DNA from 2 places in the Anoxybacillus sp. ST4 genome. Region 2 is predicted to be linked to the other one. Evidence: predicted binding sites of a transcription regulator. Region 2 holds the regulator's gene; the other holds the start of a gene.

Region 1 (11,612 bases), on a different contig from region 2:
ATCGATATCAATTACTTTATCTAAATAATGAATACCGTAAATGTCTGTATGTTCTCCCGGTTTCACTTTCGCATGATGCAACTTTTGCGCTAACGCTTTATGCAAAATTTCATTAATGAGCGTACTTTTTCCCGAACCCGATACGCCCGTCACCGCCACGAACAATCCGAGCGGAATGCGGACATCGACGTTTTTTAAGTTGTTTTCTCGTGCACCAATGACTTCCAGCCAACGACCGTCTGGCTTTCTTCGTTCGAGCGGAAGGGGGATAAATTTTTTTCCTGATAAATATTGGCCGGTTAACGACTGCGGGTCGTTCATCACTTGTTCAGGCGTGCCTGCAGCGACGACTTGTCCGCCGTGCGCCCCCGCTCCTGGCCCGATATCAATTAAATAATCTGCCGCAAGCATCGTATCTTCATCGTGTTCCACAACGATGAGCGTATTCCCTAAATCACGCATGCTTTGTAACGTCGCAATAAGCCGGTCGTTATCGCGCTGATGCAACCCGATCGACGGCTCATCTAACACGTATAACACCCCTGTTAGCCGCGAGCCGATTTGCGTTGCGAGCCGGATGCGCTGCGCCTCTCCACCTGAAAGCGTCCCTGCCGCTCGGTTTAACGTTAAATAATCGAGCCCGACATTTTTTAAAAAGCCGAGACGCTCAACAATTTCACGCAAAATTAAATGAGCGATTTTTTGTTCCTTTTCCGTCAATTGAAGCGTTTCAAAAAACGTGAGTGCTTCATTGACCGACATCGCCGTCATTTCTCCAATATGCTTGCCGCCTATAAAAACAGCCAAACTTTCTTTTTTCAAACGGTTGCCATCACACGCCGGACACGGTTGTTCGGTCATATATTTTTCCATTTGTTCGCGCACATAATCCGATGTCGTTTCGCGATAACGGCGTTCGACATTGCGCACGACACCTTCAAACTCCACATACGTTTCGCGCACATGGCCGAAGTCGTTTTCATAGCGAAAATATATTTTCTCACCGTTCGATCCATACAATAAAAGATCGAGCTGTTGTTTTGGCAACTGTTTCACAGGCACGTCCATATCAATGCCGTAATGACGACATACCGCTTCTAACAGCTGCGGATAATATTGCGAGCTTTGTGGTTCCCACGGCGCGAGCGCGTGTTCACGAAGCGTCAACTCTTGATTTGGAATAACTAAGTCAAGATCGACTTCAAGCTTCGACCCGAGCCCGTCACACGATGGACATGCCCCGTACGGACTATTAAACGAGAAGATGCGCGGCTCTAATTCACCGATAGAAAAACCACAATGCGGGCAAGCATGATGTTCACTAAACAATAGCTCTTCTTGTCCGACGACGTCGACGAGCACTTTTCCTTCCGCGAGCTTTAACGCCGTCTCGAGCGAGTCGGCAAGACGCGACTGAATGCCCTCTTTCATCATGATGCGGTCAACAACGACTTCAATTGAATGCTTTTTATTTTTTTCAAGGGAGATGTCTTCAGATACATCGCGCAATTCCCCGTCGATGCGCACGCGTACATATCCTTGCTTTTTTATTTCTTCTAACGTTTTGACGTGCGTCCCTTTCCTTCCCGAAACGATCGGAGCTAATATTTGCATTTTCGTCCGCTCCGGATACTGCATTAATCGATCAACCATTTGCTCAACCGTTTGCGATGTAATTTCAATGCCATGCGTCGGACAAATCGGACGTCCGATACGCGCAAACAATAAGCGCAAATAATCGTAAATTTCCGTTACCGTTCCGACCGTTGAACGCGGATTGCGGCTCGTCGTTTTTTGATCAATCGAAATGGCGGGTGACAGCCCTTCAATCGAATCGACATCAGGCTTATCCATTTGCCCTAGAAATTGCCGAGCGTATGCCGATAACGATTCGACATATCGCCGTTGCCCTTCCGCGTAAATGGTGTCAAACGCAAGCGATGATTTTCCCGAGCCCGATAAGCCGGTAAGCACAACGAGCTTATTGCGCGGAATGACGACATCAATATTTTTTAAATTGTGTGCACGCGCTCCTTTGACGATAATGTGATCCATACGCTACACCTCAGCTTTCAGTTCTAAAATGAGATCGCGCAATTGTGCTGCACGTTCGAAATGAAGAGCTTTCGCCGCCTCTTTCATTTCTTGTTCAAGTTGGGCAATGAGCGCAAGACGTTCTTCTTTTGATAAATGACGAACATCTTTCGTTTCGTACGTTTCTTTTTCTTCCGCAGCAAACGTAGCGCGAATAACGTCTGGAACGTCTTTTTGAATCGTTTTCGGCACGATACCATGCTCGCGATTATATGCTTCTTGAATGGCGCGGCGCCGCTTCGTTTCATTGATCGCAATTTCCATTGATTTCGTGATCGTATCAGCATACATAATGACATGCCCGTTCGCATTGCGCGCCGCCCGTCCAATCGTTTGAATGAGTGAACGTTCAGAGCGTAAAAATCCTTCTTTATCGGCATCTAAAATAGCAACGAGCGATACTTCTGGAATATCAAGCCCTTCACGCAATAAGTTAATGCCGACAAGCACATCGTATTTGCCTAATCGTAAATCGCGAATAATTTCAATTCGCTCTAACGTTTTAATTTCGGAATGCAAGTAAGCAACTTGAATGCCAATATCTTTTAAATAATCGGTTAAGTCTTCCGCCATCTTTTTCGTCAATGTCGTCACAAGCGTCCGTTCTTTGCGAGCGATGCGCTTTTGAATTTCATCAACTAAGTCGTCTATTTGCCCTGCGATCGGTCGCACATCAATCGTCGGATCTAACAACCCTGTCGGACGAATAATTTGCTCGACAACTTGCGGACAATGTTCAAGTTCATACGGACCGGGCGTCGCTGATACGTAAATGATTTGATTCACCTTTTGCTCAAATTCTGCAAACGTGAGCGGGCGGTTATCGAGCGCCGACGGCAAGCGAAAACCGTGTTCGACAAGCACTTCTTTTCGCGCTTTATCCCCGTTATACATGCCGCGAATTTGCGGCAGCGTCACATGCGATTCGTCAATCACAATTAAAAAGTCGTCAGGAAAATAATCTAACAACGTATAAGGGGTCGAACCGGGCGGACGCAACGTCAAATGACGCGAGTAGTTTTCGATGCCCGAACAAAATCCCATCTCTTTCATCATTTCAATATCGTAGCGCGTCCGCTGTTCGAGTCGTTGCGCTTCCAACAATTTTCCTTGTTCACGCAGCTCGCGAAGCCGCTCTTCTAATTCTTTTTCAATGTTTTCGATCGCTATATTCATTTTTTCTTCGCGCGTAACGAAGTGCGATGCCGGGAAAATCGCCACATGCTCCCTCTCTGCCATCACATGCCCCGTCAACGCGTCGACTTCGCGAATGCGTTCAATTTCATCGCCAAAAAACTCAATGCGAATGCAATGCTCATCGCGTGAAGCTGGAAAAATTTCAACAACATCCCCGCGCACACGAAACGTTCCGCGCCGAAAATCAATATCGTTTCGCTCGTATTGAATATCAACAAGCCGCCGCAATAAATAATCGCGCTCGATTTCCATTCCGACGCGAAGGGAGACGACTAGTTCGCGATATTCTTCCGGAGAACCTAAACCATAAATGCACGACACGCTTGCGATAATAATGACATCGCGCCGTTCAAATAACGCAGACGTTGCGGAATGGCGCAATTTATCGATCTCATCGTTAATGCTCGCATCTTTTTCAATGTACGTATCCGTTTGCGGCACGTACGCTTCCGGCTGATAATAATCATAATAGCTCACAAAATATTCGACCGCATTATGCGGGAAAAACTGTTTAAACTCGCTATACAACTGCCCTGCCAACGTTTTATTATGCGCAATGACTAACGTCGGTTTATTCACTTGTTGAATGACGTTTGAAATCGTAAATGTTTTTCCTGTTCCTGTTGCTCCGAGCAACGTTTGATGTTTTTTGCCTTGTTGAATGCCTGCAACGAGTTCGGCAATCGCTTTTGGCTGATCGCCGCGCGGCTCATAAGCGGATACTAATTGAAATGTGTCCACAATCGTCCCTCCACTTCATTTCTATTTTCATTGTACCATATTCACGAATCGAAAAGCGAAAAATACGAACAAATATTCTATGAAAAAACCTGCCCATATGGACAGGTTTACGACTGTTTTTGCTTTTCTACCATGCGTTTAGCATATAAAAATCCGACGATGAGCGACGCTACATCAGCAACAATTTCATACAATTGATCCGTATATCCTTTCACATACGATGCTACGAGCAACGCGACAGTAAGCAACGTTCCGACATAATGGTTATACGTCACCCGCGTAAATAAAATAACTAGCAACGCCGGTACAATTAACGCTAACAAAAACCACATACTATCCCTCATCTCTTACGAATAACAGTCCAAGTTCATGATGTTCGCCTTCAAATAAAGCCGATTGCGCAAAGCGAACTTCTCCGCTCTCGTTTAATACCTCTAGCTTACAAAATGCACGATTATGTTGCAATGCTGCATAAAATTCATCTTCCGTCACGACCGGTATACCGTTTACCTTCACAATTACTTCTCCGACCGAAAGCGCCATTTTATGTGCTGGCGTATCCGGCAACACGCCTAAAATGACAAGCCCATTCGCTCGTTTTGTAAAATACGGAGGCCGCTTTTGTTCATACAATTTCGCTGATAAAGCAATCCATTCCCTCCATAAAATAGCGACAACTGCAACAACGATCGCTAGCGGCTCCCACCAGTAGCTAGCAATCGCTAGCAAACTAACAACCGTGGCGAGCCAACCGATGCGCTTTGCGGTCCATTTCGCTATATGAGTAGGCATGCTCGTTTGCACGCGTTGAGAAAAGCCAAGTAAAAACGGCACGAGAACAAATGAATACGCATCACCGCCTGAAATCATTGGCCACCACGCTGCAAACGGCGTCACTCCCTCCCCTGGAACAGGAATAATAAAAGGTACGAGCCAAAGACGTTGCATCATTTGTTCACCGATGACGAGTCCCCGCTTACTCGTTACAAGCCGCGGCGAGCTAAGCTCTGCTCCTTCGCGGTGAACGAGCCACATTTCGATAAACAAAAGCAACCCGATTAAAAGCGCGACGGCGGTCACATTTGTTTCCGTCATCTGAGGGAAAAAATGATCAAAAAATGGCTTCGCCCACTCCATTTGCGCAAAAAAACTAACAGTAAATATGACGATGCTCCCGACATATGCAGCCGATAAAAGCCGGAGCTGCATCATAAAGCTGCATACGATCGTCACAATCGCCCAAAAAACGAGCGTATCGTTCGGAATGACAAGTCCAACGCCAACGGTTACAATTGAAAAAACAACCGCAAACCAACTGCGTGAGCGAACGATAGCACGTAGCTCACGAGAAGAACGATAGACGCGCGTATGAAAATCGCGCCGCTCGCGTTGCACACGGCGCCAGCCGATAAACGAAGCAAATATGATCGCATAATATAACAACGGTTGCAGCCAAAACGTTCCGAATACTTTCAACCATTCTAGTCCCCATAATTCCATTTCCATCATCTCCATTTTTTCCGATCGTCTATTTTGTATTGTAACAAATTTCAAGCATTTATGGTTGACGAAAATTCACTTTCTTTGCCGAATGAGCACTAGTTTTGTCAAGGAAAAAGGAATTTGAAACGAAGTGTCTAACTGTTTTCTCATATAAGATGAGAAGGAGCGTGGAACGATGGAGCTAAAAACGAGCACAGTCGCTAAACGGCTTGGCGTATCGACAAAAACGGTGCAACGGTGGGTAAAAAAGTATAACATTCCATGCAAAAAAAACGAGGCAGGACATTATGTGTTTACGAACGAAGCGGTCGAACAACTAGAAAAATATAAGTTTCTCGGCATAGAGGAAGAAGAGAAGGAACATGTCGATTGGGAAGAGGTAGAACAACGTCTCGATGAGCTCGAACGAAAAGTTGAACAAAAAGCAGATGACGTCGTCTCGTTTCAACTATTGCAACATCGGCGAGAAATGGAAGAAATGCTTCAACATATTCAACAGCTTGAGCGGCGCATCGCCGAACTGGAACAACAACAAGCAGAACTTCCCGTCGAAAAGCCGACGAAACAAAAGCGCCGTGGGATTATTAGTCTGTTCATATAAAACGCGCCCCCTGCCTCAGAAGAGACAGGGGGCGATGTTTATTTTGCGATCATTTGTAACGCTTGCTTTAATTGCTCGTCGTATCGCTCGTCGCGAACAGCTTCCATCACTTTTGTTTGCAACACATTGGCCGTTTGCTTATCAATTTTTCCTGTGACCGGCAAGCTATTGGCTTGTTGGAATGCTTGCACAGCTTGTTCAGTTTGTTTGCTGAAATAGCCGTCTTCACGCCCCGGATTAAAGCCGAGCCCGTTTAACATTTGTTGTGCACTTTTAATTTGTTCATTGTTCATATCGTACGCCAGCGGCTTGTCAATTTGCAACGGATGAGCGTAGAAAAAGTCAGGCTGCTTCACTTTCACATCTGGTTCAATGCCCTTTTGATGAATCCAATTTCCGTTTGGTGTGAGCCATTTATATAACGTTAATTTAATATGGCTGCCGTCATCCATCGGTAACGCTTGTTGAACCGTTCCTTTTCCAAACGTTTTTTCACCGACGAGCGGATAGCCGCCCGCTTCTTTTAACGCTGCGGCTAAAATTTCTGATGCCGAGGCGCTTCCGTTATCAATAAGCACAACAATTGGATAATCTTTTTTCTTCGTTATATTGGAGAAGAAACGTTGTTTATCGCCATCACGTTCTTCAATTTGTACGTACGGTTTATCTTTCGGAACAAGATCTTTCAAAATATCTTCCACACTTTGCAAATACCCTCCCGGATTGCCGCGCACGTCGATAATGAGCCCTGTGATCCCATTGTTTTCAAAGTCGGATATCTTCTTTTTAAAATCTTCCGCCGTTTTTTCCGCAAACGACGTAATTTCAATATAGCCGATTCGTTTGCCGTTCACTTCCTTTATGGACGCGTATACCGTTTCGATCGGAATTTCATCACGAACGACTTCAATTGTCAATACACCGTTTACGCCAGGGCGAATAATTTCCAAGCGAGCAACCGTTCCTTTTTTGCCGCGAATTTTTAAGACGGCTTCATACAAATCAAGCCCCTCTAAACTTTCCCCATTCACTTTAATAATTTGGTCATTTGGACGAAGCCCAGCTTTTTCCGCAGGCGATCCTTTAAATGGGGCGACAATCGTTACTTTGCCGTCAACCATGCTCACTTCCGCCCCGATTCCTTCAAAAGAAGAATCTAGCGATTCGTTAAATCGCTCTGCCGTTTCTTTATCCATATAAACGGAGTACGGATCTTTTAACGTCGCAATCATTCCTTGAATAGCGCCATCGATAAGCTGTTGGTCATCAACGTTTTGAACGTATTTTTGTTTAATCATGCTGTATGCTTGTTCGATTTTTTTCAGTTCCTCATTCGACGGCTTTTCCGTTGTCGTCGGCATATCGATTGTAATCGTTGACGTTTGCGAAGAGAGCGACTGCATGCCGACATACGTCACACCCGAGCCGAACAACATCGATAAAGCCATAAGTGCTGCGATTGTTTTTTTGTTCATGTTTTGCCTCCTCACCCTTCGATACATGAAAGGCATCACACCGTGTGCGATGCCCATTTGTTTTCATTATATGAATAGCTTGTACCGTTCATAACTACTTGAAGATGTATTTATTTTACACCGAACGTACAACTTTCTCAACCAATACGTAAAAGCACAGCTCATTCGCTGTGCTTACCGTTAAAACGGAATATATTTTAATGGGTCGACTGCGTTAGACTTTGATGCATTCCAAGGTCCGCGATGCAATTCAAAATGTAAGTGCGCGCCAAATGAGCGACCTGTATTGCCCATATAGCCGATCATTTGCCCTTTACTCACGTTTTGTCCTTCACCAACAAGGCGGGACTCAAGATGGGCATATACTGTCGTGTACACTTGTCCATCAATATAGTGCATGATAAAAATGACGTTTCCGTAACTTGAGGAATAGTATGAGCGGTAAACATAACCGTCAGCTGCCGCAACGACAGGCACACTAGCCCCGCGTTTTCCAATGTCGATTCCGTAGTGGAATTCACCCCACCGCGGTCCAAATGTTGATGTAATTGGACCGTTTGCTGGACGCATGAATGCACCGTTCGACACAGGAGGCAAACTGCCACCGCTCTCTGACGATGATCCGCGGCTTGATAATGCTCGTTTCCGTGCTTCTTCCTGTTCTTTTTGGCGACGAATCATCTCTTGCAATTGGTTTTTCATAGCTGCTTCTTGCTTCTCAAGCAACTCTTTTTCTTCCTCTAAAGCGAGTTGCTTTTCCTCTTCGTGCTTTTGCTGCTCTTTCAATTGCGCCATCAGTTTTTCTTTCGCCGCAATTTGTTCGTTTAACGTTTGTTTTAACTTTTGTAGCTCATTTAGCTGCTCTTGCAGGCGAACTAAGCTGTCGTTTAGCTCTTCCTCTTTTGCTTCTTTTAACGCTTTATCTGCTTCTTGCTCTTTAATGATTTGACGGTCTGCTTCGAAAATGGTCGCAACCGCGCTCATTCGGTCGATAAAATCGCTGAAACTTTTCGCTCCAAGCAACACGTCCAAATAACTGACAACTCCTCCGCTTTCTTGCAGCGAGCGCGCCCGCTCTTTCAACAACTCATTGCGTTGCTCAATGCGGGCTGTTACTTCCTCGATTTCTTTGCGAAGCGCGATAATTTGCTGTTTCGTTTCTTCAATATTTTGTTGTTTCGCACGAATGTTAGCACTTGTCTCTTCGACAGCTAAATCGAGCTTTTTAATTTCCGCATCGATCTTTTGCTGTTCCGCTTTTAGCCGTTCAATTTCTTGTTGCGACTGTTCAATTTTATTTTCAATCGTTGACTGCTTTTGTTGTACATTTTTTATTTCTTCTTTTTTCTGTTGAATATCACGTTTCGTCACCGCATACGCAGGCGCAGCTACGCTTGAAACAAGCAGCATCACAGCGACAACAATCGTTCCCCATCTTTTTTGCACCGTAAACCCCTCTCTCTTTCTATACTTTCAAAAATCGTCTGACAGACATCAAGCTTCCCCACATGCCGATGCATGCCCCTAATAAAACGAGCACTGCCGCCAATTGCCATGCAAACGGATAAAAAGGAAGAAGTTGAAAAAACGTATCTTTTAATTTTGGGTACAGTAAATCAAATACGTACGAATAAGCGGATAGAACGATCGCAATTGGCACAACTGAACCTAATACACCGAGCCATAGCCCTTCAAGGAAAAACGGCCAGCGAATAAATCCGTTAGTCGCCCCTACTAATCTCATAATCTCAATTTCACGACGACGGGCAAAAATTGTAATTTTAATCGTATTTGAGATGAGAAACATCGCCGTAAATAATAATCCGACAATGAGCGCCAATCCGACGTTGCGAATCGTCGTCGTTGCCGCAAATAGCTTTTCAATTTGTCCTTTTCCGTATTTGACTTTACCGACAGAAGGCAAAGCTTCAACTTGTTTTGCGATTTTTTCCGTATCAAGCGGATTTTTTGCTTTCACAATAAATACATCGCTTAACGGATTATCTTGCTCAAACAAACGAAACGACTGCCCATCTTCCCCAAAGCTTTCAATTAACTTTTGAAGCTCCTCATCCTTTGATGAATACGCTACTTTTTCCACACCAGAAAGAGCTTTCAGTTTCGCCCGCAGCACATCTTTGTCCGCATCTGTTGCGCTCAAATCGACATGCACACGAATTTCAACATCGCGTTCAATTTGTTTCGTTATATGTTGAATGTTGAGCATAATGACGAGAAACACACCAACAAGCAAAAGCGTCACCGTGACAGCACTAATGGACGCAAACGTCATCCAACCGTTTCGTCCGAGACTTTTTAAACTTTCACGAAAATGACGGCGAAGGGTGTTAAGTTTCATAGCCATACTCCCCCTTCACTTCATCGCGCGCAATTTTCCCGCGCTCGATCGCAATGACGCGCTTGCGAATCGTATTGACAATTTCACGGTTATGCGTTGCCATCACAATCGTTGTTCCGCGGTCATTAATGCGCTCGAAAATATCCATGATTTCCCACGATGTATCCGGGTCCAAATTTCCTGTCGGTTCGTCCGCAATGACAATCGACGGATTGTTAACGATCGAACGGGCAATCGACACGCGCTGCTGTTCTCCACCTGATAATTCATCTGGATAAAAGCGCGCTTTATGTTTTAACCGAACTAAGTCAAGCACTTCCATGACGCGCTTGCGAATGTTTTTTGGCGATTCTTCAATGACTTCCAAAGCAAACGCAACGTTTTCATATACGGTTAACTTGGGAAGAAGCTTAAAGTCTTGAAAGACGATTCCGATGTTTCGGCGAAGCAACGGCACTTTGCTGTCTTTTATATTCGCTAAGTTCACACCGTTAATCATAATTTTTCCGCTTGTCGGCTTTTCTTCGCGATACATCATTTTAATAAACGTCGATTTCCCAGCGCCGCTCGGACCGACGACATATACAAATTCACCTTGCTTAATGCGAACGGAAATGCCGTTTAATGCGATCACTCCGTTCGGATACGTTTTATATACATCTTGCATTTCAATCATAAGCAACCACCTAAGTATTCGATGTTTTTCTACATATTCCTGCAAAATTCTTACCTCGTCCATTATATCATCATTTGTCGCAAAAAGGGGGCGAATTTTATTTACAGTTATATTTCAAGACTGTTACAAATAAAAAGAGGATGCACAAAATCGCATCCTCTTACTTTTTCGCAGCTAACCATTCCGCTACTTTATCAGCATCTTCACCGCGAAGTAAGCCACCTGGCATGCCTCCACGACCGTTGACGATAATATCCGTAATTTCATCTTGAGAAAATTTACCGCCAGCCTTATCTAATGCCGGGCCAACGCCACCTTCTAAGTTTTGGCCGTGACAGCTTGCACATGATTTTTTATACAAAGATTCAGCAGCTGAAACCGTCTCTCCACCAGTCGCTGGCTTTTCTGTTGCAGTATTTCCGCCACCACAGGCCGCTAACACAATCGCCGTACTAGCGAACAAACCGAATAGCTTCTTCTTCATATATGTGTCCTCCTTGTAAACATTTTCATACATTTCTATTATATCGCATCATTTTTATGTTAGACACGTTTAAATCCTTCTCCAAGCACTTCCGCTGCGTCCATAACGACGACAAACGCAGACGGATCAATGGTTTTCACCAATTGTTTCAATTTTGTGAACTCACTTTGTGCTACGACACACATAAGAACAGGCCGCTCTTTTTCTGTATATCCGCCGTATGCATGTAGTTTTGTCACACCGCGGTCAATTTTATGCAAAATCGCTTCACGCACTTCTTCTTCTTTGTTTGTGACGATCATCGCCATTTTCGAGTTACTAAATCCAACTTGGACGAAATCAATCGTCTTACTTGTGACAAATAATGCGATTAATGCATATAACGCCCGTTCTAAATCAAATACGAACGCCGCCGTTAACACAATTAAGCCATCAATTAAAATAACGCATGTCCCTAACGATAAACCCGTATATTTGTGAAT
Region 2 (18,742 bases):
TCACACTAGAAGAAGCTATTGAACAATTGAAGCAAAACTCGCGTCGCTATGCGAAGCGCCAGTTGACATGGTTTCGCAATCAAATGCCCGTTCAATGGTTTGATATGACGGATGATACGCTGTTTTCGGTGCGAGTAAATGAAATTTTGCATTACATAGAAGGAAAGTTTCGCTTTCAGTCGAATATATAGACGTAATGTAGAGAGAAAAGAGGAGGACGAAGCAATGAAAAACACAATAAATATTCAAGATCAGTTTTTAAACCAGTTGCGCAAGGAAGGGACAACGGTTACTGTATTTTTGTTAAATGGATTTCAATTGCGTGGTCTAGTGAAAGGGTTTGACAATTTTACGGTGTTATTAGAAGTTGATGGGAAACAACAATTAATTTATAAACATGCGATTTCCACATTTGCGCCACAAAAAAATGTGAAAATTGAGATCGAGTAAGCTAAATCGCTCACCAGATGAGGTGGGCGATTTTTTTTCGCTAGGCGTTTGTCACGAAATGGATATGAACAGCGTATATTAGTAAAAGAAGCAACGGTGAAGGAGAGGTGACGTCGCCTTGTCAGAGTTGACAATGAAGCAAACGAAAAGTCAAATTAATATCGTACTTAATGCTAAAAACGTCAATTATTTGACGAAAGAAGAAACGGCCAATCGAATTGATTATCATCAACATGCGGTGTTGAAAGATATTCAAAAAGAGCTAGATGAGCTAGTTGGGCTAAGTGAAGTGAAAAAATTAATTAAGGAAATTTACGCGTGGTTATATATTAATAAAGCACGTCAAGCGAACGGATTAAAAGGAAATAAACAATCGCTTCATATGATTTTTAAAGGGAACCCAGGTACAGGAAAAACGACAGTTGCTCGTATTCTTGGGAAGTTATTTTTAGAAATGAACGTGTTATCCAAAGGGCACTTTATTGAAGCAGAACGTGCCGATTTAGTTGGTGAATACATCGGTCATACAGCAAATAAAACGCGTGATTTAATTAAAAAAGCGCGCGGGGGGATTTTATTTATTGATGAAGCATATTCGTTAGCACGTGGAGGGGAAAAAGATTTTGGAAAAGAAGCGATCGATACGTTAGTAAAAGGAATCGAGGATTTTTCTGATGATTTAGTTGTGATTTTAGCAGGATATCCGGCTGAGATGGATTATTTTTTATCTCTCAACCCAGGATTGCCGTCACGCTTTCCATTGATGCTTGAGTTTCCTGATTACACAGCAGAGGAACTTGTACAAATTGCAAAACAAATGCTTCACATAAGGGAATATGAGCTTACTTCCGATGCAGAACGAAAATTACGTGAACATATTGAACAGTTACTGGTAGGGGGATTCCAAAGGAAGTTTAGTAACGGTCGTTACATTCGAAACTTGATTGAAAAAGCAATTCGAAAACAAGCAGTACGTTTATTACACGAAGGACGCTATGACAAAAAGGAGCTCATGATCATACGGGAACGTGATTTAGTTGTTGAATGAATAGGGAAGGGAAACCTTCCTTATTTTTTTATGTACGAAAGAAGGGTTTCTTCTTTATTTCGTAGAATATAGTCTGAAAATAATAAATATTATTTATATTGATATAAAAAGTGAGGAGGGATTTTTTTTGTACATTACGATTGGAGAGTTATTTTCACAGTCGGTAAGGAAATTCCCGAAAAAAGAAGCGCTTGTCGATATCCGCACAGGACTTCGCTATACGTACGAACAATGGGAAAAAGAAGTGAGCAGACTTGCAAACGCTTTCTTAGAAGCGGGAGTCCGAAAAGGAGATCGCGTATCGACCGTGTTATTTAATACAGCAGAACTTGCGACCGCTTTTTTTGCGTGCGCGAAAATCGGCGCTGTTTTTAACCCGATTAATTTTCGTTTACGACCGAAAGAAATCGCTTACATTTTAACGGATGCTACCCCAAAAATCGTTTTATTTGAACAAGCAGTTGAACCACAAATTACAGCCATTCATCATGAATTTCCGCACATTTCTTTTTGGGTCATTGACGGGCAAGCGCCAGCGTACGCTGCTTCCTATCATGAACAAATCCAACGAGCAACTAGCGAGCTTCCAGCCATCGACGTTTTCGAACATGACTTATATGCGATTATGTATACAAGCGGAACGACAGGACGGCCAAAAGGGGTGATGCATCGACATCGCGACATGGTCGAGCAAAGCTTGATTTGCAATTCTGTGATGCGCATTCGCGAAACAGAGCGGGGGCTTGTCACCGCACCGATGTTCCATTGCGCAGAATTGCATTGTTGCTTCCTTCCGCGCGTCCATGCTGGAGCAACAAATGTTATTGTTCATCATTTCGACCCGAAACAAGTATTAACCGTCATCGAACAAGAACGAATTACTGTCTTATTTGCTGCACCGACAATGTGGAATATGCTTTTGCAAGAAAAATTGTCCGATTATGATTTATCATCGCTTCGCATCGGTTTGTACGGAGCTGCTCCGATGGCGCCAGTGCTTGTGAAAGAATGCAAAGAGCGGTTAGGCATTGACTTAATTCAAGCGTACGGCATGACAGAAATGGGACCAGCGGTAACTTTCTTATACGAAGAGGAGCAATTAACGAAAGCCGGATCTGCTGGACGTGCGTGTTTAAACCATGAAATTCGCATCGTCAAACCGCGCGAAGACGGACCGTCTGACCCCGATGACATTTTACCGCCAGGGGAAGTTGGCGAAATTATCGTCAAAGGTCCATGCATGATGGTCGGCTACTACAATCGCGAAGATGCGACGGAAAAAGCGATGTATAAAGGTTGGTATCATTCTGGCGATTTAGGTTATATGGATGAAGACGGGTATTTATACGTTGCCGACCGTGTCGATGACATGATTATTAGCGGCGGCGAAAACGTCTATCCGCGTGAAGTAGAAGACGTGCTTTATGAACATGAAGGAGTGCTTGATGTTGCGGTGCTTGGCGAACCGGATGCGCTATGGGGAGAAAAAGTCGTTGCGTTTGTTGTGAAAAAAGACAAATCGCTTACCGCTGAACAATTAGAGGCGTTTTGCAAACAAAGCGATAAACTCGCCCCATACAAACGACCGCGCGCGTACTATTTTGTAGAGGCATTGCCACGTAATGCAAGCGGAAAAATTCAAAAGTTTTTATTGCGCGAACAAATGAAAAAAATGGCTCAATCATAGGACGGTGGGAAAATGGTAGCGACGTATTTGCAGAAAGAGCATCACATCTTTCGCGAAGCATTCCAGAAATTTTTACAAAAAGAAGCGTATCCATTTTATGGAGAGTGGGAAAAACAAGGAATCATTCCACGGGAATTTTGGAGGAAAATGGGAGAGAACGGCTTCCTTTGTCCGTGGGTAGACGAAACATACGGTGGATTTGGTGCCGATTTCGGCTATTCCGTCGTCATCAATGAAGAGTTGGAAAAAGTAGGATCAAGCCTTGTCGGCATCGGCTTGCATAACGACATCGTTGTTCCGTACATCACGTCGTACGGAACAGACGAGCAGAAGAAAAAATGGTTGCCAAAATGTGTGTCTGGGGAAATCGTCACTGCCATTGCGATGACCGAACCAGGCGCAGGTTCTGATTTAGCAGGTATCAAAACAACGGCGGTGAAACAAGGCGACCATTATATCGTCAACGGACAAAAAACGTTTATTACGAACGGCATTCATGCCGATTTAGTCATCGTCGTCTGCAAAACAAATCCGCAGGCAAATCCGCCACACAAAGGTATGAGTCTCCTTGTCGTCGAAAGAGGAACACCAGGGTTTACACGCGGTCGGAAGCTAGAGAAGGTGGGATTGCATGCCCAAGATACGGCCGAGCTGTTTTTTAGCGATGCAAAAGTTCCCGCTGAAAACTTGCTTGGGGAAGAAGGAAAAGGATTTTACTATTTGATGGAAAAACTGCAGCAAGAGCGACTCATTGTTGCCATTGCGGCGCAGACAGCGGCAGAAGTGATGTTTGACTTAACAAAACAATACGTCAAGGAGCGTACGGCGTTTGGGAAAACGATTAGCCAATTTCAAACTGTCCAATTTCGGCTCGCGGAAATGGCGACGGAAATTGCACTAGGGCGCGCGTTTCTTGACGATGTCATCGAACAACATATCGCTGGGAAACACGTAGTAGCGAACGTATCGATGGCAAAATGGTGGATTACAGAAATGGCCAAACGTATAGCGGCAGAGGGAATGCAGCTTCATGGCGGCTATGGCTATATGGAAGAATACGAGATTGCAAGACGTTATCGCGACATTCCGGTTAGCGCCATTTATGCCGGAACAAATGAAGTGATGAAAATGATCATTGCGAAACATCTTGGATTATAGGGGGGATTTCGTTGCTTGAAGGGGTGAAAGTCATTGATTTTTCCCACTACCTCCCTGGTCCGTTCGCTAGCCTTCGCTTAGCGGATTTAGGCGCGGAAGTCATCAAAATCGAGCCAAAAACAGGCGATCGGATGCGCGGACTAGCCGACGACTGCCTGTTTGACGCGAACAATAAAAATAAAAAAAGCATCGCGTTAGATTTGAAAAACGAGCAAGATGTTCAAATCGCGCAACAGCTCATCCGCCAAGCCGATGTTGTCGTTGAGAGTTTTCGTCCTAGTGTGATGAAACGGCTTGGACTTGGCTATGAAGAAGCAGTGGCTCTTAACCCATCGATTGTGTATTGCTCAATTAGCGGTTACGGTCAACATAGCCGGTATGCATCGTTCGGAAGTCATGACTTAAACTATATGGCGCTTTCAGGCGTTTTAGCCCAGCTAAAAGCGAACGGTCACCCGGTTCATCCGACGATCACGCTTGCCGATCTCATCGGGAGCATGCATGTAGTCGAACAAATTATCGCTGCGTTGTATGCGCGCGAGCGGACGGGAAAAGGGTGCTATATTGACGTTGCGCTTGTTGACAGTTTACTTGCGATAATGACGAATCATTTTGTATTAGAACATTACACAGGACAAAAAAATGGGATTCCTGTATTAGCTGGCACAGTTGTGTCGTATCATCTGTACGAAACGAAAGACGGGCGGTACGTGGCGCTTGCGGCGCTTGAAGCGCATTTTTGGCGCAATTTTTGTAATGCAGTCGAAAAGCCCGAATGGTATGGAGGGCATTTGTCAGTAGCTTGCGACGACAATCCTCTTTTTCTAGAAATAAAGCAGTTGTTTCGCTCGAAGACGTTTCAACAATGGATCGTTTTTTCGCAACAAGTCGATTGTTGCTTAACGCCGGTATTAGAAACCGATGAAGCGAAAACGTGGTTTGCAAGCGATACGTACCGAAAAATGATTCATATGGATAACGACCAAATCGAAGTAGCGACCCGTTATGATGAGCAGTTTTTTACGAAACGTGCACGAGCCCCAAAACTAAACGAACATAAAGGAGTGGTGGCAAATGATGAACATTCCATTAAATATTGCGACAATGCTTGAACGGGCAGAAATGTTTTTTCCGAAAAAACAAGTCATTTCGCGGATGAAGAACGGGATTGTCCGCCATACGTATAAAGAAATTGGCGAGCGGACGAGAAAGCTTGCTAGTGCATTGCAAACGCTCGGTGTAAATATAGGGGACCGCGTCGGTACGTTTGCGTGGAACCATCATCGCCATTTAGAAGCGTATTTTGCCATTCCAGGTATCGGGGCGGTGTTGCATACAATTAACATTCGCCTGTCGCCGCAACATATCGCCTATATTATTAACCACGCCAACGACCGCGTGCTATTGATTGACGCCGATTTATTGCCGCTCATTGAACGGGTGAAAGACGAAATAAACGTCGAGGCGTTTATCATTATGACCGATGAATCGACGCTCCCGGAGACGACGCTTGCGCCCGTTTATCACTATGAGCAGTTGCTGCAACAAACTGAACCGATTTCGTTTGTTAAAAACATCGACGAACATCACCCTGCTGGCATGTGCTATACGTCCGCAACAACCGGAAATCCGAAGGGCGTGTTATACTCCCATCGCGGCATCGTTCTCCATAGCATGGCGCTTGGGCTTGCCGATAGCGCGGCACTGTCGGAATCGGATGTGGCGCTGCCGGTTGTGCCGATGTTTCATGCGAATGCGTGGGGCTTGCCGTTTGCCGCGGTTTGGTTCGGGACGACGCTTGTCATGCCGGGGGCGGCATTTACGCCGAAAATATTAGCCGAGCTGATGGAACAAGAGAAAGTGACGCTTGCCGCTGGTGTGCCGACTGTTTGGCTTGGGTTATTGAACGAATTGGAGAAAGGCACATACGATTTACGCAGCGTGACACGCATTTTATGCGGCGGTTCAGCAGCACCGAAAGGAATGATTCGCGCCTTTGAAGAAAAATACGGAATCCCGTTCGTGCACGCCTACGGTATGACGGAAACGAGCCCGCTTGTCGTCTTGTCGCGCCTCAAAAGCTACCAGCAGCACGTATCGAACGAAGAAAAATTGGACATCCGTGCGAAACAAGGATTTCTTGTGCCTGGGGTAGAAATGAAAGTGATTGGCAAAGACGGCGAAGTGGCGTGGGACGGAACGGAAATGGGGGAACTATGCTTGCGCGGTCCGTGGATTGCCGATGAATATTATAATGATGAGCGAAGCAAAGACGCGTTTCGCGATGGGTGGCTCTATACAGGCGATGTCGTGACAGTAGACGAAGAAGGGTTTATTAAAATTGTCGATCGGACGAAAGACGTCATTAAAAGCGGCGGGGAATGGATTTCGTCTGTCGATTTAGAAAATGCGCTTATGGCGCATGAAGCGGTATTTGAAGCGGCAGTTGTTGCCGTGCCGCATCCACAATGGCAAGAACGCCCGATCGCTTGCGTCGTAGTAAAAGAAGGAAAACATGTGACAAAAGAGGAGCTATACGACTTTTTACGTCCGCAATTTGCGAAATGGTGGCTGCCAGATGACATCGTCTTTATGAGCGAAATTCCGAAAACGAGTGTCGGAAAATTTTTGAAAATGAAATTACGTGAACAACTGCGCGATTATTTTACGAACGTTCAATAGGGGGAGTAACGATGGAAATTATTGCGGTCATCGGTGCTGGCTTAATGGGAAGCGGCATCGCCCAGTCGTTAGCGATGGGAGGAAAAACCGTTTATTTATACGATATTTCTGCTGCGGCACTTGAAAAAGGAATGCAGTCCATTCAAAAAAGCCTTTCTCGTTTTGTAAAGGCTGGTAAACTACAAGAACAAGAGGCGTCCGCTATTCTTTCTCGCATTCAAACGGAAACGAACTTGCAAGAAGCAGTAAAAGAAGCAGACGTTGTCGTCGAAGCGGTGCCAGAACATTTGCCGCTCAAAAAACAAGTGTTTGAACAGCTTGACCGTTACGCGAAACAAGAAGCGATTTTAGCGACAAATACGTCGGAATTAAGCGTCACGGCGATTGCCGCAGCGACGAAGCGTCCGAGCCAAGTCGTCGGCATGCATTGGTTTAACCCAGCGCCAGTGATGAAGCTCATTGAGATTGTGAAAGGCGTGGCGACGTCCGGGCAGACGATTGAAGCGATTCAGCAACTATCGGAAGCAATCGGCAAAGAAACAGTCATCGTAAAAGATATGCAAGGATTTGTGACAACAAGAGCGCTAGCTGCACATATGATCGAATGCATTCGCATGTATGAAGAAGGGGTCGCTTCTGCGGAGCATATCGACAAAGCGATTCGTCTCGGGCTGAATTATCCGATGGGGCCGCTTGAACTTGCCGATTTAGTCGGGTTAGATACGATGTTGTTTGTCAGCGAAAATATGACAGAAGCATATGGCGACCGGTTTCGTCCGCCACAGACGCTCCGTAAACTCGTCGAAGCAGGGCATCTCGGACGAAAAACAGGCAAAGGATTTTACACATACGAATGAAAGAAGGGAAAAGCATGCGCGAAGTAGTCATTGTCGAAGCGGTACGCACTCCTGTCGGCAAGCGAAACGGGGTGTTTCGCGACAAACATCCGGTTCATTTAGCGGCCATTGTGCTTGAGGAAGTTGTTAAGCGTGCTGGGGTGGAAAAGCAATTGATTGAAGATATTGTGATGGGGTGTGTGACACCGATTGGCGAGCAAGGGTATAATATCGGGCGTTTAGCAGCGCTTGAGGCAGGCTTTCCGATAGAAGTTCCCGCGGTGCAAATTAACCGGATGTGCGGTTCAGGCCAGCAGGCGCTTCATTTCGCTGCGCAGGAAATTAAATCAGGCGATATGGACATCGCGATTGCGTCTGGGGTGGAAAGTATGACAAAAGTGCCGATTTTAAGCGATGGAAACGAGCGGACGATTCCACCGTCGCTCCATGAAAAATACGAATTCGTCCACCAAGGCGTTTCTGCCGAACTGATTGCTGAAAAATACGAATTGACACGAGAACAGTTAGATGCATATGCGTACGAAAGCCACCAGCGGGCGCTTCGGGCGCAAGCGGAAGGCCGCTTCACGGAAGAAATCGTGCCCGTCAACGGGCTTGATAAAGACGGCAACGACATCATCGTGACAATTGATGAAGGGCCGCGCCAAGATACATCGCTTGAAGCGCTGGCGGCATTGAAGCCGGTCTTTAAACAAAACGGGAAAATTACTGCTGGGAACGCAAGCCAAATGAGCGACGGCGCAGCGGCGGTGTTGCTCATGGAGCGGGAAACAGCGATTCGACTCGGTTTGAGGCCGAAAGCAAAAATTGTCGCTCAAACAGTTGTTGGCTCTGATCCGACGTACATGCTAGATGGTGTCATTCCGGCAACGAAAAAAGTATTACAAAAAGCGAATCTCACAATGGACGCTATCGACCTCATTGAAATTAACGAAGCGTTCGCGTCTGTCGTCCTTGCTTGGCAAAAAGAAATTGGTGTTTCACTTTCCAAAGTAAACGTCAACGGTGGTGCGATTGCGTTAGGTCATCCGCTTGGGGCAACGGGTGTGAAACTGATGACGTCGCTCGTTCACGAACTCGAACGACGAAAGGGGCGCTACGGCTTATTAACGATTTGTATCGGGCACGGCATGGCAACCGCGACCATTGTCGAGCGGTGGGGACAGTAAAAAACAGGGGACGATATTTGGGTCCCCTGTTTTAATTCCCTGCTTTTAATGATTTATTCGGCAATTTCCAGTTATATGTGTACGATAAAATGCGCAACGCGGCAACGACAACAAACAATACATACAGGCTAATTGAGGAGTGTGCAATGCCTGTTCCAACCGCAACGCCAGCTACAATGGCCCAAACAGCATAAATTTCATCACGTAATACAAGAGGCTTTCTTCCTGCTAATACATCGCGAATCATTCCGCCTCCGCTCCCTGTTAGTACAGCAGCAACAATAACTGCGCTTAATGGTCGATTCATTTGAACGGCATATAGTGCCCCTTGAATGGCGAAAGCTGAAAGTCCGAGGGCGTCGAAAAAGTTGCCCCAACGTTGCCAATGCGGCAACATTTTTTGCGGGAATAAATAGACAATCGTCATCGCGATAAACGCAATCAAAAAAAGTGTTTGTTGTTGCCATAGAATGGATACAGGCACGCCGATTAATACGTTGCGTACAGCACCGCCGCCGAATGCTGTTACAATTCCGAGGATGTACACACCTAAAATATCGTATTCTTCTTCCATGGCGACAATCGCCCCGCTAATGGCAAAAGCAACCGTGCCAATCATACTTAATACTTCCCAAGTCATGATCGTAATCCTTTCTGTTATGTCACATTACGTTAAAATTTTATGTATAAAATATGAAAAAATCAACGGTCATTTTTCAGCCATAGCACTTTTAAATGAGATTTGTTATGATGAGAACAGATGTTCAACAGGAAAGAGGGAAAATATGCAAAAAGAACGAGTAATTATTGTTGGGTGTCAATTACCGCATGTTGATGATGAACGATTTTTGTATTCGATGGAAGAGCTTGCTTCCCTCGTTCATACAGCAAACGGTGAGGTCATCATTAGTCTGTCGCAGAAGCGGGAAACGGTTCATCCAGCTACTTATATTGGAAAAGGAAAAGTGGAGGAACTAGTGCGTCTCGTGGAACAATTTGAGCCAGACGTCATTATTTTTAATGATGAACTGTCGCCAAGTCAAAATCGAAACTTAACAAAGTTGTTAAACGTGCGCATCATTGACCGAACGCAACTTATTTTAGATATTTTCGCAAGCCGCGCGCGCTCAAAAGAAGGAAAATTGCAAGTTGAGCTTGCACAATTACAATACATACTGCCACGCTTAAGCGGACAAGGAACAGAACTTTCCCGATTAGGCGGCGGAATCGGAACGAGAGGACCAGGGGAAACAAAGTTAGAAACAGACCGTCGTCACATTCGTCGCCGGATTGACGAAATTAAAGCACAGTTAAAAGCTGTTGTTGAACATCGAGGGAGATATCGGGAGCGGCGGAAGAAAAATGCGGTGTTTCAAATTGCGCTAGTCGGTTACACGAACGCAGGGAAATCGACACTTTTTAACCGACTAACGAACGCCAATGCTTTTGAAGAAAATTTATTGTTTGCTACATTAGATCCGCTCACGCGCAAATTGGTGCTGCCAAGCGGTTATACGGCGCTTTTGACGGATACGGTCGGTTTCATTCAAGATTTGCCAACTACTCTTGTGGCAGCGTTTCGTTCGACGTTAGAAGAGGTGAAAGAAGCGGATTTTATTTTACATATTGTCGATTCATCGAATCCGGATTATATTCAACATGAACAAACCGTTTATCGTTTACTTGAAGAATTGGAGGCGACGACCATTCCAATCGCTACTGTATATAACAAACGTGATATCACCCTTCCAAGCTTTGTTCCAAGCCCGAAAACAGACTATATATTAGTAAGTGCGTTTAGTGAACAAGATGTACAAAAGCTGCGCCGATTTATTGAAGCACACATGATCGAAGCGATGGAACGTTACGATGTGGCGATTCCTGCATTTGAGGGGAAACTGCTCGCACAGCTAAAATCAGAAACAATTGTGCAGCACATATATTACAATGAACAAAGTGGCATGTATGAATGTAGCGGCTACATATTGTCGGAACATCCATTACTGTTACAACTAAGAATATACAACAAATAGAAAGGGTTTTGTTATGTTTGAGCATTTAACACATGGAGAAACGATTTCTACACTTGTCAAAGAAATTGAGGCACAAATCGCACCGATTCATCAGGCGATTGATGCTCGCATTGATTATAATCAATATCGTGTACTGCAAAGTTTTCGTCGTCATCAAGTGAGCGATGCACATTTTATTCCGTCTACAGGGTATGGCTATGATGATATAGGACGTGACACGCTTGAAAAAGTGTATGCAGACGTATTCGGTGGGGAAGCGGCGCTTGTCCGCCCACAAATCATTTCCGGTACACATGCGATTACGATCGCGCTGTTTGGTGTGTTACGTCCGGGGGATGAATTGTTGTATATTACTGGAAAACCGTACGATACGCTAGAAGAAATCGTCGGCATTCGCGGCGAAGGAATCGGTTCGTTAAAAGAGTTTCATATTGGTTATAACAGCGTGCCGCTTACTTCAGAAGGAAAAGTTGATTTTGAAGCAGTCGAACGAGCAATCAACGGTCGGACGAAGATGATCGGCATTCAACGTTCAAAAGGATATGATCCTCGGCCTTCGTTTACAATTGCTGAAATCAAACAAATGATTGATGTTGTTAAAACAATTAAACAAGATGTTGTTGTTTTTGTTGATAACTGTTATGGTGAATTCGTTGAGGAGCAAGAACCATGTCATGTTGGTGCTGATTTAATCGCCGGCTCATTGATTAAAAATCCAGGTGGTGGATTGGCGAAAACAGGAGGATATCTCGTCGGTAAAAAAGAATATATCAATATGTGTGCTTATCGTATGACCTCGCCAGGAATTGGTGCGGAAGCAGGCGCCTCTTTGTACAGTTTGCAAGAAATGTATCAAGGCTTTTTCTTGGCCCCCCATATCGTTGGACAAGCGTTGAAAGGTGCCGTGTTTACTGCAGCAATGCTTGAACGAATCGGAATGAATACGTATCCGACGTGGGATGCGAAGCGTACGGACTTGATTCAGTCCGTGCAATTTGATGGAGCAGAGCAAATGATTGCGTTTTGTCAAGCCATTCAATTCGCCTCTCCTGTCAATTCGCATTTTACTCCATATCCGAATTACATGCCGGGTTATGAGGATGATGTCATTATGGCGGCGGGGACGTTTGTACAAGGGGCAAGCATCGAGCTATCAGCCGATGGACCAATTCGACCACCGTATGTTGCATACGTACAAGGGGGTCTCACGTATTCGCACGTGAAAATTGCTGTTTGCATGGCTGTTGACCGATTGCTTGAAAAACGATTAATTCAATTATAAAATATTTCAGAAAAAAATATGTAATGAAACGTAACATATCATTGACATATAAGATAACATAGAATAAAATGAAAATATGTATTACGTGAGGAGGGGTCGACATGAATAGTCAAATTCGTCGCTCCATGCCGTTGTTTCCAATTGGCATTGTTATGCAGTTAACCGATTTGTCAGCACGTCAAATCCGCTATTATGAGGAACACGGTCTTGTTTCACCTGCTCGTACGGAAGGCAATCGTCGGCTATTTTCATTTAATGATGTAGATCGCTTGCTTGAAATTAAAGACCTCATCGAGCAAGGGGTTAATTTAGCGGGGATTAAACAAATTTTTGCCTCACGTCAACAACAGCACGTTGAGACAACGCCATCCGTTGCACCAAAAGTGATGAAGCAAGATTTGTCAGAGGCAGAGTTACGCAAATTGTTGCGTGCCGAATTAATGCAAGCCGGCCGTTTTAATCGTGCATCGCTTCGCCAAGGGGACATCGCTCGCTTTTTCCATTAAAAAATTTATGTTTTTAATATAAACATAAATGATCTTTTTCATTCTGGGGGAGGAATATGTATGGCTAAGTACACAAAAGAAGACATTTTTCGTATTGTAAAGGAAGAGAATGTAAAGTATATTCGCTTGCAGTTCACAGACATTCTCGGTACGATCAAAAACGTAGAAATTCCTGTAAGTCAATTGCAAAAGGCGCTCGATAATAAAATGATGTTTGATGGATCGTCGATCGAGGGATTTGTTCGTATTGAAGAATCAGATATGTATTTATATCCGGATTTAGATACATTCGTTATTTTCCCGTGGACAGCCGAAAAAGGGAAAGTGGCTCGTTTTATTTGTGACATTTACAATCCAGATGGTACCCCATTCGAAGGATGCCCGCGTTATAACTTAAAGCGGGTGTTGAAAGAAATGGAGGCGCTCGGATTTACAGAATTCAACTTAGGTCCAGAGCCGGAGTTTTTCCTATTTAAGCTAGACGAAAAAGGTGAACCGACGTTAGAATTAAATGATAATGGCGGCTACTTTGATTTAGCACCAACAGATTTAGGGGAAAATTGCCGTCGCGATATCGTATTAGAATTAGAAGAAATGGGATTTGAGATTGAAGCATCCCATCACGAAGTTGCGCCAGGACAACATGAAATTGACTTTAAGTATGCTAATGCGGTAAAAGCGTGTGATGACATCCAAACGTTTAAACTTGTTGTTAAAACAGTCGCACGTAAACACGGTTTGCATGCGACATTTATGCCAAAGCCGCTCTTTGGTGTGAATGGTTCGGGTATGCATTGTAACTTGTCGCTCTTTAAAAATGGTGAAAATGCCTTTTTTGATCCGAACGGTCAGCTACAACTAAGTGAAACAGCATTACAGTTTATTGCCGGTGTATTAAAGCACGCTCCAAACTTTACAGCGGTAACAAACCCAACGGTAAACTCATACAAACGTCTTGTTCCAGGCTATGAGGCACCTTGTTATGTGGCGTGGTCGGCACGCAACCGTAGCCCGCTTATTCGTATCCCAGCGTCACGCGGCATGAGCACACGCATTGAAGTGCGTAGCGTAGACCCAGCAGCTAATCCATACTTAGCGATGGCTGTATTGTTGGCAGCTGGATTAGATGGAATTAAAAATAAACTAACGCCTCCTGCGCCAGTTGACCGCAACATTTATGTAATGACGAAAGAAGAACGTTTGGAAGAAGGAATTGTCGATTTACCTGCAACGTTAGCAGAAGCGTTGCAAAACTTAAAATCTGATGAAGTGATCGTCAATGCCCTTGGCAGACATTTATTTGAACACTTCGTTGAGGCAAAAGAAATTGAATGGGATATGTTCCGTACGGCAGTACATCCGTGGGAACGCGAACAATATATGAGCCTGTACTAATAAAAAAAGCTAACGGAAGCACCGTTAGCTTTTTTTATTATACTGAAAATTTAATGTTGTTAGTGAATAGTTCGGTATACACCTATGACCTTCCCTAGAATGGTAGCGTTTTGGACGATGATCGGTTCCATGGATGAATTTTCAGGTTGCAAGCGAATATGGTCTTTTTCTTTAAAAAAGCGCTTTACTGTTGCCTCGTTATCCTCTGTCATAGCTACAACGATATCCCCGTTATTGGCCGTTTGTTGTTGGCGGACGATCACGTAATCCCCATCTAAAATACCAGCCTCAATCATGCTTTCTCCGACAATTTGCAACATAAATACTTGATCATCTGGTGAAACGAATCGTTCCGGGAGAGGGAAATATTCTTCAATGTTTTCTATTGCGGTAATTGGTTGTCCAGCTGTGACTTTTCCGACGATTGGAACGTTGATGACGTTTGTTTTTGGGATGGATTCATGATCATCTAAAATTTCAATGGCACGAGGCTTGGTCGGATCTCGGCGGATGAATCCTTTGCTTTCTAAACGCGCTAAATGTCCGTGGACGGTAGAACTCGATGCTAAACCGACCGCTTCCCCAATCTCCCTCACCGATGGTGGATACCCCTTTGAGCGAACTTCTTGTTTAATAAAGTCCAAAATTTGTTGTTGCCGTTTTGATAATTTCGCCATCTTTATACACCTCTTCCTTTTCAATCTTTGCCCACATTATAACATATATTTGTACATAGATACAAACATAAGTTCGAAAAAAATGGTTGACACGAACAAAAGTTCCCGTTATGATAAATACAAACAAACGTTCTGTGTTAGGGGGGTAGATGGTATGGGGAAAATACATTATGTGATGATGATCTTATTTAGTGCATTGTTCGTGTGGGCGTTTTTACATGTAACACAATCTGTTGATAAAGAAAAGTATGTTGAAATTACCGTATCAGCTGGTGATACATTATGGGAACTAGCGGATAAGTATAAACATGAACATCGATTGTCCCATCAACAATTTATTGAATGGGTGATGGAAGTCAATCGACGTTCAGACGACCGATTAATTGTTGGTGAGAAAATCGTGATCCCTGTGTTAAAATCAAATGGCGAGAACCAGCTTGTCGCTAACAAACAATAGTCAGTAGAAAGGGATGGCGAATGAACGCAATTATTTATTGTCGTGTAAGCACGACGAAGCAAGCGCAAGAAACATCGTTACAAAGACAAAAAGAGGAACTTAAACAGCTTGCAACGGAATATGACATGAATGTTGTCAAAATCATTGAAGAGCAAGCAAGCGGTTATGATATTGAGCGCGCAGGAATTATGGAGCTGCTCGATGCAATCAAACAACATCGTATTGACGTCGTTCTTGTTCAAGATGAAACAAGACTTGGGCGAGGAAATGCAAAAATTGCGCTTCTTCGTTGTTTACAAAAAGAAGGTATTCGCGTCTATACAGTAAGCCATCGTGGGGAGCTTCAGTTATCGGAAGCAGACTCAATGGTTTTAGAAATCATTAGCATTGTAGAGGAGTATCAAAGAAAAATACATAACTTAAAAATTAAACGCGGGATGCAAAGAGCTGTTCAAAATGGCTATCGACCGGAAAATAATTTGCGCAACATTGGCGAACATGCTGGACGGGATCGAAAAGACGTGCCAATGGAAGATATTGTTCGTTTACGTCAAAATGGTTTAACGTTTGCTGAAATTGCTGCTATGCTTCGCTCATTTGGATACGATGTATCAAAAGCGACCGTTCACCGAAGATATAAGGAATATGAGCAGCTTGTCAACGATGAAAAATTTTTGTATGATGATACGGATAAAAAGTAATTTCGTACAAAGGAATGAGATGGATGTTATCTGCTGAAAAAATCGCACGAATTAATGCATTAGCTAAAAAAGCAAAAATAGAAGGTTTGACAGATGAAGAGAAACAAGAACAATTGCAACTCCGAACGGAGTATATTGCGGCGTTTCGTGCGTCGATGATCGAGACATTGCATCATGTAAAAGTCATTGATCCTAATGGAAATGATGTCACCCCAAAAAAATTGAAGGAAAGCAAGAAAAAACGACTGCATTAATGCGCATATTGTGGAGAACATACTAATATAGATGTTCTCTTTTTTCGTCAGTTTGTCAAAAAAAATGTTGTGAAACATTGTACATTTCACGCACTTTTCTATATCATAAAAGATGAGAATGTTTACAAACGAAAGGATGAAGACGATGACACATACGATTGAACAACTATCGATTGCTGCGATTCGTACATTGTCGATCGATGCAATTGAAAAAGCGAACTCAGGGCACCCGGGAATGCCGATGGGAGCTGCACCAATGGCGTACACGTTATGGACAAAGTTTATGAACCATAATCCACGTAATCCAAAATGGTTTAATCGTGACCGCTTTGTCTTGTCAGCAGGACACGGTTCGATGCTATTGTATAGCTTGCTTCATTTAAGTGGCTATGACGTTACGATGGAAGACATTAAACAGTTTCGTCAATGGGGAAGCAAAACACCGGGCCATCCGGAGTACGGTCATACCCCAGGGGTAGAAGCGACGACTGGACCGCTTGGCCAAGGGATTGCGATGGCTGTCGGAATGGCAATGGCAGAGCGTCATTTAGCAGCTACATACAACAAGGACAAATTCGAAATCATTAATCATTTTACATATGCCATTTGTGGCGACGGTGACTTAATGGAAGGTGTTTCTGCAGAAGCTGCTTCGCTAGCAGGGCATTTAAAGCTTGGCCGTCTCATTGTGCTTTATGATTCAAATGATATTTCATTAGATGGGGAATTAAATCTTTCGTTTTCGGAAAGCGTAGAGCAACGCTTTAAAGCGTATGGATGGCAGTACATTCGCGTAGAAGACGGCAACAATATTGAAGAAGTTGCTCAAGCCATCGCTGAAGCTCAAAAAGATTTAGAACGTCCAACGTTAATTGAGGTAAAGACAACGATTGGCTACGGCTCACCAAACAAAGCTGGAACAGCAGATGTACACGGTGCGCCGCTCGGTAAAGATGAAATTAAACTAACGAAAGAAGCGTATAACTGGACGTTTGAAGAAGATTTTTACGTTCCAAATGAAGTGTATGCCCATTTTGAAAAAGTCGTAAAAGAGGCTGGCGAGAAAAAAGAAGCAGAGTGGAATGCGCTGTTTGCTGAATATGAGAAGGAGTATCCGGACTTAGCAAAACAATTGCGCATGGCGATTGAAGGTAAACTTCCTGAAGGCTGGGAAAAAGCATTGCCAGTATACGCAGAAGGAAAAAGCTTGGCAACACGCGCTTCTTCTAGTGAAGTGTTAAATGCGATCGCGAAAGTTGTACCGCAATTTTTAGGTGGATCTGCAGATTTAGCCGGTTCAAACAAAACGTTAATTAAGGGTGCGGGAGATTTCTTACCAGGAAGCTATGAAGGTCGCAACATTTGGTTTGGTGTGCGTGAATTTGCGATGGGAGCGGCACTCAATGGTATGGCGCTTCATGGTGGGGTCAAAGTGTACGGTGGTACGTTCTTTGTCTTCTCAGACTATTTGCGTCCAGCCATTCGTCTTGCTGCTTTGATGGGCTTGCCTGTCACATACGTACTTACGCACGATAGCATTGCTGTTGGGGAAGATGGTCCAACGCATGAGCCGATTGAGCAGCTTGCTTCATTAAGAGCGATGCCGAATTTATGCGTCATCCGTCCGGCAGATGCGAATGAGACAGCGGCAGCATGGCGCTTGGCAGTAGAGTCTACGGACCGTCCGACAGCACTTGTATTGACACGTCAAAATCTCCCTACGCTAGCTACGACAGCTGAGCGTGCTTACGAAGGAGTGAAGAAGGGGGCTTACGTCGTTTCTGAAGCGCAAGGAGAGGTACAAGCATTATTGCTTGCGTCAGGTTCAGAAGTCAGTCTGGCGGTAGAGGCTCAGAAAGTGTTAGCGAACGAGGGCATCTATGTTTCTGTTGTGAGCATGCCTTCATGGGATCGTTTTGAGGCTCAGCCAGCTGAGTATAAAGAAAGCGTCATTCCAAAACGTGTGAAAAAACGTCTTGCTATTGAAATGGGCGCATCTCTTGGTTGGGAGCGTTATACAGGCGATGAGGGAGATATTTTAGCTATCGATCGTTTCGGCGCTTCCGCACCTGGAGAAAAAATTATGCAAGAATATGGATTTACAGTGGAAAATGTCGTTGCGCGCGTCAAAGCATTATTGAACAAATAATAAAACGGGGAGAGGGACTCCCCGTTTTATTATCGAATAAAGATTTTTTGTTGAACATATTGTACAAACCGTTATTGTTTAGTATAGTGTAATGTAGACAACATGAAGGAGGAAAAAATATGTGGGAAATGATTTTAGTAGGCATTGTAGCGCTTGCTGCTGGCGTTGCGCTTGGATTTTTTATTGCGCGTAAAACAATGATGAACTACTTGAAAAAAAATCCACCAATTAATGAGC

What was found. Region 2 encodes LexA, which represses DNA repair genes until DNA is damaged. Its sites were predicted from a motif close to CGAACATATGTTCG; they were not measured.
Region 1: uvrB (excinuclease ABC subunit UvrB) is a predicted target of LexA. The motif match lies at 4,098-4,111, and genes of this name have one in related genera.

What each region holds. Positions count from the first base shown of each region.
Region 1 is NZ_JAHZOE010000016.1:34,065-45,676, forward strand. Features, by position in the region: gene uvrA (excinuclease ABC subunit UvrA) at 1-2,055, opposite strand, end outside; gene uvrB (excinuclease ABC subunit UvrB) at 2,059-4,032, opposite strand; gene K1I44_RS10640 (CsbA family protein) at 4,140-4,364, opposite strand; gene K1I44_RS10645 (PDZ domain-containing protein) at 4,366-5,532, opposite strand; gene K1I44_RS10650 (MerR family transcriptional regulator) at 5,711-6,136, shown strand; gene K1I44_RS10655 (S41 family peptidase) at 6,175-7,611, opposite strand; gene K1I44_RS10660 (murein hydrolase activator EnvC family protein) at 7,792-9,057, opposite strand; gene ftsX (permease-like cell division protein FtsX) at 9,077-9,970, opposite strand; gene ftsE (cell division ATP-binding protein FtsE) at 9,960-10,646, opposite strand; gene cccB (cytochrome c551) at 10,807-11,130, opposite strand; gene K1I44_RS10680 (YitT family protein) at 11,190-11,612, opposite strand, start outside.
Region 2 is NZ_JAHZOE010000024.1:1,936-20,677, reverse strand. Features, by position in the region: gene miaA (tRNA (adenosine(37)-N6)-dimethylallyltransferase MiaA) at 1-191, shown strand, start outside; gene hfq (RNA chaperone Hfq) at 226-450, shown strand; gene spoVK (stage V sporulation protein K) at 569-1,498, shown strand; gene K1I44_RS12275 (fatty acid--CoA ligase) at 1,626-3,185, shown strand; gene K1I44_RS12270 (acyl-CoA dehydrogenase family protein) at 3,198-4,343, shown strand; gene K1I44_RS12265 (CaiB/BaiF CoA transferase family protein) at 4,355-5,455, shown strand; gene K1I44_RS12260 (long-chain fatty acid--CoA ligase) at 5,418-7,025, shown strand; gene K1I44_RS12255 (3-hydroxyacyl-CoA dehydrogenase family protein) at 7,037-7,882, shown strand; gene K1I44_RS12250 (thiolase family protein) at 7,897-9,051, shown strand; gene K1I44_RS12245 (trimeric intracellular cation channel family protein) at 9,083-9,691, opposite strand; gene hflX (GTPase HflX) at 9,837-11,084, shown strand; gene K1I44_RS12235 (methionine gamma-lyase family protein) at 11,098-12,366, shown strand; gene K1I44_RS12230 (MerR family transcriptional regulator) at 12,468-12,872, shown strand; gene glnA (type I glutamate--ammonia ligase) at 12,933-14,267, shown strand; gene lexA (transcriptional repressor LexA) at 14,327-14,944, opposite strand; gene yneA (cell division suppressor protein YneA) at 15,099-15,401, shown strand; gene K1I44_RS12210 (YneB family resolvase-like protein) at 15,422-16,102, shown strand; gene K1I44_RS12205 (DUF896 domain-containing protein) at 16,126-16,356, shown strand; gene tkt (transketolase) at 16,502-18,505, shown strand; gene K1I44_RS12195 (YneF family protein) at 18,625-18,742, shown strand, end outside.